Desulfitobacterium hafniense DCB-2: one gene and its partner. The protein of the gene in region 1 binds, or shares a complex with, the protein of each later gene. Links are inferred from orthologs where the notes say so. Each region holds a gene or a part of one and is shown in the gene's direction. Other genes may lie near its edges.

Region 1 (4,035 bases):
GCTTAGATGACGATATCCCATTCTAAATCGGAAAGGGAGTGAATTTTATGAAACGTGAACGCGGACGCCGTCCAAGAAAACGGGTATGCAGCTTTTGTGTCGATAAGGTAGAGTCCATCGACTACAAGGATACACATAAAATACGCAAGTATATTACCGAGCGCGGCAAGATTCTACCTCGCCGTATTTCTGGAAATTGTGCAAAGCATCAACGTCAGGTGACAGTAGCGATTAAAAGAGCTCGCCACATTGCGTTATTGCCTTATATCGTAGAATAAAGAATGAGGGGGAGCTGTTGCTCCCCTTTTTATACTTTCCTTGCAGGAAATCAGTGCCGGATTAGCGAACATTTTTTAGATGGGGATTAATAAGGTTATAACATACGGTACAGTGATAAAATATGACGGGAGGGGCACCCGTGGCTGAAGTCGATATCGTCAAAGGGTTAAAAGCCATTGAAGAGATTAAGGTAGAGATGCTTAAAGCACAGTGGGCCATGCAGGAGGGATCTCTGCGTGGATCGGAAGGAGATACGCTCCAAGGTTTAGCTGATCTTGTTGCTTTAAGCTATTTGCTGACCCGCCGCATGGGGTTCGATTTTTCAAAGTTGGATCGCACTTTATTGCAGCGTTTAGAGGAATGGAAAACCGAGGATCACCATAAAGTAGAAACTCAATGGGGTGATATCAGCTTATTATTAAGCTATCTGGCCCCTGAAGATTGAACGAGACCGCGTTCAGTAATAGATTGGAGCATCGGAATGTACGTCAGTGACCAAAAAACCACCAATACCCTAGCAGTGCTTATCCTGGTGATCGGACCCTGGCTCGGAGTCTCTATGCAGGTTTGGGGATGGATGCTGGATATTCTCTTGCTTATCGCCTTGCTATGGGTTGGACGAAGTGTGGGAAGACAAGGATTGCGCTATGGGCTGGTCTTTTTGATTTCAGGGTATGGGCTGGCCTTGCTTTTCGGTGGAGCTTCTTCTTTCCACTACTTTAGCTTTGTTCCCTGGGCAGCCTTAGTCACCCTATGGGGAATAGGGGCCAATGTTCCCCAGCGGGCTCTTGTTTTCTGGAGTTTAGTCGCGGCAGGGATCCTGGGAGTATTGCCTACCCTGGCCATGCTCATGCAAGGGATTCCCCAGGAAAGCATCCAGAGCTTTGTGCAAAATATGATGGAGCAATACCGTCAGGCGGGCATGCTGGAAAGCTTAAAAACTCAAGGCATATCTGAGCTGGAGCTTCAGTCCTTATTTGAACAAATCGTCAATACTCTGATTATGCTGACTCCCGGTCTGGTAGCCATTACAGCCCTTGCCAAGTGGGGGGCCGTCTATTATGCTTTCCTGCGCTGGATACGGATTTCAGGCCGGGAATACCGTCCTTTTACGGAATGGCGGCTGCCTTGGTATGCTATATGGGGAATGAATTTTGCCATTGTCAGTTACCTTCTGGGCGACCAATTCCAATGGTTGGCTATTAAGAGCATCGGCATCAATCTTATGCTGGTTTACGGAGTCGTTGCTTTTGTCCTGGGAAGCGCTCTTTTTGTTGCCCTGCTCCAAAAACCTTGGTTATCAGGGTTTTTCCGGTTCGTCCTGCTCTTCTCCAGTGTTCTTTATATACAAGTGACGGCTATAGTCTTAATTATCATGGGTTTATTGGATCTGGTGCTGGATTTTCGCCATATGCCCATCCGCAAAAAAGAAGATTCGGATTAACCAGTGCTCAAAGGGCCATGATAGCAGAATGGAGGGTTTTCAATGAAAGTTATTTTAAAAGCAGATGTCAAAGCGTTGGGAAAGAAAGGGCAAGTTTATGAGGTTTCCGATGGATACGCACGAAATTTCCTTTTTCCCAAAGGCTTAGCCGTAGAAGCCACCTCGGGCAATCTCAATGACCTGGCTTCCAAAAAAGCCAATGAAGAGAAGAAGAAAGAGCAGGAGAAGCAGGAGGCTCAAACCCTGGCGGCCAAGCTCAGCTCCCTTTCCATAGAGATCCACACCAAGAGCGGGGAAGGCGGCAGGCTTTTTGGCTCTGTTACCAATAAAGAAATTGCCGAGGCGCTCAAAGCAAGCCATGGCATTAATCTGGATCGCCGCAAGCTGGAGCTGAAAGAACCCATCAAAGCCTTGGGAACCTTTAATGTGCAGGCCAAGCTGCACCCGGAAGTCACGGCACAATTTCAAGTCCATGTCAAAGCATCATGATCAGGCAACTGTGAAAGGGGTCCCTAATGAAAGGGTTATTAAATCATTGGTTTAAAAAGAACGAAACCGAACCAATTCAAGAGGCAGAGGAAACCAACCAACCAAGCAGCCAAGTGGAAGAGCTGAAGGAGGATGTCCGGAACAGCCATGAGCAATGGCATCATGAAGTGGATGCCCTCTATAGTCTGCTCGTTAATTACTACGGGAGCGATAAATTGGTTTTAAAGGCCACCCGCCTGGAAGCTATTCATCTTATCCAATCCGATACCATCGGGGAGCGTACGGCCGGTCTGCTCAAGATCATTTTGGACGATCCCACAGACCGCCCCCTGCCCAGTGAAGAGGAGATTCCTCAGCTTTTGATGGAAATTGAGGACCATTTAGCTGAGCTGATCGCCCGCAGGGCTGTTGAAGACCGTTTGGATAAAGCGGTGGCAGATAAAATGCAGGAGCGGCATGAGGATTATGTCAAAGAAATAAAAAGCCAGCTTCTCAAGGAAAATTCCGGACCGGATAATGCCCAGACCCTCAAGAAATTAGCCCATATCGAAAAGATGAATCTGGTGAAACTGGCCAGTTCTGTTGCGGAGGTACTGCGGCCCCAGGCTGTTGAAGAAATCATCGGCCAGGAAGTTCCCATGCAGTTTCTCCTGGCTAAGCTGGCTACGCCCTATCCCCAGCACATCATTATCTATGGACCTCCGGGTGTGGGCAAAACGTCGGCGGCCCGGGTAGCCTTAGAGGCCGTCAAAAAGAATGTCAATTCTCCCTTTGCCGAGAGTGCTCCCTTTGTGGAAGTGGATGGTACGACCCTGCGCTGGGATCCCCGGGATGTTACCAATCCCTTATTGGGCTCCGTGCATGATCCCATCTATCAGGGAGCAAAGCGGGATCTGGCCGAGACCGGGATTCCTGAGCCGAAGCTGGGTTTAGTCAGTGATGCTCATGGGGGTATTTTATTTATCGATGAAATCGGGGAGATGGACCCTGTCCTTTTAAATAAGCTTCTTAAAGTCCTGGAGGATAAACGGGTTGCTTTCGAATCCGCTTATTATGACCCCAACGATCCTCAGGTGCCTCTTTATATCAAAAAGCTTTTTGAAGAGGGTGCCCCTGCCGACTTTGTGTTAATTGGGGCAACCACCCGGGATCCCAGGGAACTCAACCCTGCTTTGCGTTCCCGCTGTGGGGAGATTTATTTTAATCCCTTGGAACCAAGGGATATTCAGCATATCGTTTCCCAGGCTGCCCAAAAGCTGGGAGCGAACCTGGAGGCCAAAGTACCGGAGGTTATCAGTGAGTATGTCTTTGAAGGCAGGAAGGCCAATACCATCCTTACCGATGCTTATGGACTGTCCCGTTACCGCCATCCGGAACAGGAAGTTCTGGTGAAGGCTGAGGAAGTTTATGAAGTATTGCGTTCAGCCCGGCTTACCCCCTATATCTCCCATAAGGCGGCAGACCGCGGTGAAACAGGAAAGATATTGGGTCTCGGCGTTCATGGTTTTGTCGGTTCCGTCCTTGAGCTGGAGGCTATCGTTTTCCCGGGCCGGGAAGGAAAAGGCACCATCCGCTTCAATGAAACCGCCGGCAGCATGGCCCGGGACGCTGTCTTCAACGCCACGGCCGTGATTCGTTCCCTCACCGGCGAAGACCTCAAAGATTACGATGTTCATGTTAACGTGGTCGGAGGAGGGAATATCGACGGGCCCTCCGCAGGATGCGCCACCACCCTGGCCATCTACAGCGCGTTGAAAAACATACCGCTGCGGCAGGATATCGCCGTCACCGGTGAAATATCCATTCAAGGAAGAGTACGGCCC
Region 2 (3,524 bases), 4.8 Mb from region 1 along the record:
GGACGGAAACACATCCCCATCTATATTACCGAAGATATGGTAGGGCACAAACTCGGTGAGTTTGCTCCTACACGCACCTACAAAGGGCATGCTGGCAGCGAAAAATCCAGCGGCCTGCGCTAAAAAGGAGGAGTCAACGAAATGCAACAAGCTAAAGCGATTGCAAGATATGTGCGGATCTCTCCTCGTAAGGTGCGCCAAGTTGTCGATCTCATTCGCGGCAAGAACGTCAGCGACGCTCTCGCGATTCTTCAATTCACCCCAAAAGGTGCCACAGAGCCTGTAACGAAAGTGCTGAACTCCGCGGTAGCCAATGCGGAGCACAACTACGATATGGATACCGACGCTCTGATTGTTAAAGAAATTTATGTGGATGAAGGACCGACCTTGAAGCGCATTAAACCTCGAGCCATGGGACGTGCGGATCAGATCCGGAAGCGGACCAGTCACATTACCGTGGTTGTGGTTGAGAAGAAGGAGGGTTAAAACGTGGGTCAAAAAGTAAATCCTAAAGGCCTCAGGGTCGGAATTATCCGTGACTGGGAAGGCCGTTGGTTTGCAGATAAAAACTACCTGGAACTCCTTCATGAAGATTTGAAGGTTCGCAAATTTGTGAAGACCAAATTACAGCAAGCAGGTGTTCCTAAAGTTGAGATTGAACGGGCAGCCAACCGGGTTAAGGTTTCGATTTATGCGGCTAAGCCGGGAATCGTCATCGGCCGGGGCGGTACTGAAGTAGAAAATCTCCGCAAGCAACTGGAAGCCATGACAGGCAAACAAGTGGCTGTCAACATCGTGGAAGTTAAGAAGCCTGAGCTTGATGCACAACTGGTTGCTGAGAGTGTCGCTCAGCAATTAGAGAAGCGTGTGTCTTTCCGCCGGGCTATGAAACAAACCGTACAGCGCACCATGCGTCAAGGCGGTCAGGGAATTAAGATTTCCTGCAGCGGCCGTTTAGGCGGTGCGGAAATCGCACGGACCGAGTGGTACAGTGAAGGGAAAGTTCCCCTCCATACTCTTCGTGCCGACATTGATTATGGATTTGCTGAAGCAAATACCACCTATGGAAAGATTGGCGTAAAAGTCTGGATATATAAAGGAGAGGTTCTTCCCGCCAAGAAGGTCGCTCAGGTGGAAGGAGGAAAATAAATGCTAGTCCCAACCAGAGTAAAGCACCGGAAACAACATCGTGGCCGGATGCATGGAAAAGCAACTCGCGGTAATGTGATTACCTTCGGCGAGTATGGATTAGTGGCTATGGAGCCAGCATGGATTACCAATCGCCAGATTGAGGCCGCTCGTATTGCCATGACTCGTTATATCAAACGGGGCGGTAAAGTTTGGATTAAAATTTTCCCGGATAAGCCGATTACGGCTAAGCCGGCTGAGACTCGTATGGGTAGTGGTAAAGGTTCCCCGGAATACTGGGTAGCCGTGGTCAAACCCGGTCGTGTAATGTTTGAATTGGCTGGGGTGCCTGAAGAGATTGCTAAAGAAGCACTTCGCCTTGCTATGCATAAACTTCCGGTTAAGTGTAAGATTGTACGCCGCGAGGAATTAGAGGGAGGTGACGCAAATGAAAACTAAGAATTTCCGTGATATGACCGATGAAGAACTCCTCAAGGAGATTGATGGCTTCAAAACGGAACTGTTCAATTTGCGTTTCCAACTGGCCACCGGACAACTGGACAATCCAGCCAGAATCCGGGAAGTCAGGAAAGGGATTGCCCGTGGCAAGACCATTCTCCGTGAGCGCGAACTAAAAATTAACCGTGCTTAAGGTTGGAAAGGAGACTTTTTAACATGGAAAGAACCCAACGCAAAGTCAGAGTGGGCAAAGTCGTCAGCGATAAGATGGAAAAAACTATCGTCGTTGCCGTCGAGATGAAAGTCCGTCATCCCCTTTACCATAGAACGATTACTCAAACCAAGAAATTCAAGGCTCATGATGAAAACAATGAAGCTAAGATCGGCGATAGCGTAGTCATTATGGAGACCCGCCCTATTAGCAAGGATAAACGCTGGCGTCTGGTAGAGATCACAGAAAGAGCTGTTGTTCTCTAAGAACTGAACTTTTAATGCGGAAGGAGGGTCAATAGATGATCCAAGTTCAAACTCGCCTCAGAGTCGGAGACAATTCTGGAGCTAAAGAACTCATGTGCATCAAGGTGCTCGGCGGTTCAATGCGCCGTTATGCATCCATTGGAGATATAATTGTCGCTTCTGTTAAAGAAGCAACACCAGGCGGCGTTGTCAAAAAGGGAGATGTCGTGAAAGCGGTTGTTGTTCGTACCAAGAAAGAAATCAAACGCAAAGACGGCACCTATATCCGTTTCAGTGAAAACGCTGCAGTCGTAATTAAAGATGATAGAAGCCCGCGGGGAACTCGTATTTTCGGACCCGTTGCCCGGGAACTGCGTGATAGAGATTTCATGAAAATCATCTCTCTCGCACCGGAAGTAATCTAAGACCCCATACCAGTGGAGGTGAATGAAGTGGCTGCTGTAAAGCAAAAGATACACGTCAAAAAAGGCGATATGGTTATGGTCATTACAGGAAAAGATGCCGGCAAGAAAGGCAAAGTCCTGGAAGTGTTTCCGAAAAAGGGCCGTGTGGTTATTGAGAAAGTCAATATCGTAAAACGTCACACCAAACCCAGTCAAAGCATGCCCCAAGGTGGGATCTTTGAAAAAGAGGCACCTGTCGCCAGTTCAAATGTCATGCTGTTTTGCACCGAGTGCAATAAAGTGACCCGGGTCAGCATGAAGGTAACTGAGGCTGGAAAAGTCCGTGTTTGCAAAAAATGCGGTGTGAACCTGCCCGACAAAAAATAATCGAGAAGGGAGGGACCTTAGTTGGCTCGTCTAAAAGATAAGTTCAGCAGTGAAATAGCTCCTGCATTACAGCAGAAGTTCAACTATAAAAATGTGATGCAAATTCCCAAGCTCGAAAAAGTGGTTATCAATGTGGGCGTTGGGGAAGCCATCCAAAACTCCAAAGCTATCGACGCGGCCGTCGGCGATCTGAGCAAAATCACCGGACAAAAACCCGTTGTAACCCGGGCGAAGAAATCCATCGCCGCTTTCAAACTCCGTACAGGGATGCCCATCGGAACGAAAGTGACCTTACGGGGCGACCGCATGTATGAGTTCGTTGATCGTTTAATGAACGTAGCATTACCTCGTGTTCGTGACTTCCACGGTGTATCCGATAAGGCATTTGACGGACGTGGTAACTATACGCTCGGTATTAAAGAGCAACTCATCTTCCCGGAAATCGAATACGATAAGATCGATAAGGTCCGTGGTATGGATATCATTTTCGTTACAACGGCGAAAACCGATGAGGAAGCTCGTGAATTACTCGGAATGCTGGGAATGCCATTCCGCAAGTAGAAAAAGGAGGGTCCTAGAGCGTGGCTAAAAAGTCTATGATCGTGCGCAATGCACGTCAACCGAAATATGCAGTTCGTCACCATAACCGTTGCAAACTCTGCGGCCGTCCCCATGCATATATCCGCAAGT

Evidence for each region. Proteins that work in one complex are often made in the same cells at the same time.
Region 2: rplI (region 1) and rplP share a complex: the UniProt entries of both Bacillus subtilis proteins name them as parts of the 50S ribosomal subunit. The link is inferred for Desulfitobacterium hafniense DCB-2 from one-to-one orthologs.

Annotation. Positions count from the first base shown.
Region 1 is NC_011830.1:5,255,141-5,259,175, reverse strand. The notes cover bases 766-3,488. They hold rplI (50S ribosomal protein L9), read left to right. Parts: upstream 766-1,765; coding sequence 1,766-2,212; downstream 2,213-3,488. Other genes in these bases: lonC (Lon family ATP-dependent protease), read left to right, coding at 2,239-3,488; DHAF_RS24580 (DUF2232 domain-containing protein), read left to right, coding at 766-1,723. Outside these bases: DHAF_RS24590 (single-stranded DNA-binding protein), read left to right, coding at 1-26; rpsR (30S ribosomal protein S18), read left to right, coding at 48-278; DHAF_RS24585 (MazG-like family protein), read left to right, coding at 401-724; more of DHAF_RS24580, read left to right, coding at 761-765; more of lonC, read left to right, coding at 3,489-4,035. UniProt on the Bacillus subtilis protein: Binds to the 23S rRNA.
Region 2 is NC_011830.1:472,269-475,792, forward strand. Bases 1-2,868 are described here. They hold rplP (50S ribosomal protein L16), read left to right. Parts: upstream 1-1,149; coding sequence 1,150-1,587; downstream 1,588-2,868. Other genes in these bases: rpsS (30S ribosomal protein S19), read left to right, coding at 1-123; rplV (50S ribosomal protein L22), read left to right, coding at 142-486; rpsC (30S ribosomal protein S3), read left to right, coding at 490-1,149; rpmC (50S ribosomal protein L29), read left to right, coding at 1,577-1,780; rpsQ (30S ribosomal protein S17), read left to right, coding at 1,804-2,064. Also shown: more of rplE, read left to right, coding at 2,869-3,395; DHAF_RS24870 (type Z 30S ribosomal protein S14), read left to right, coding at 3,416-3,524. UniProt on the Bacillus subtilis protein: Binds 23S rRNA and is also seen to make contacts with the A and possibly P site tRNAs.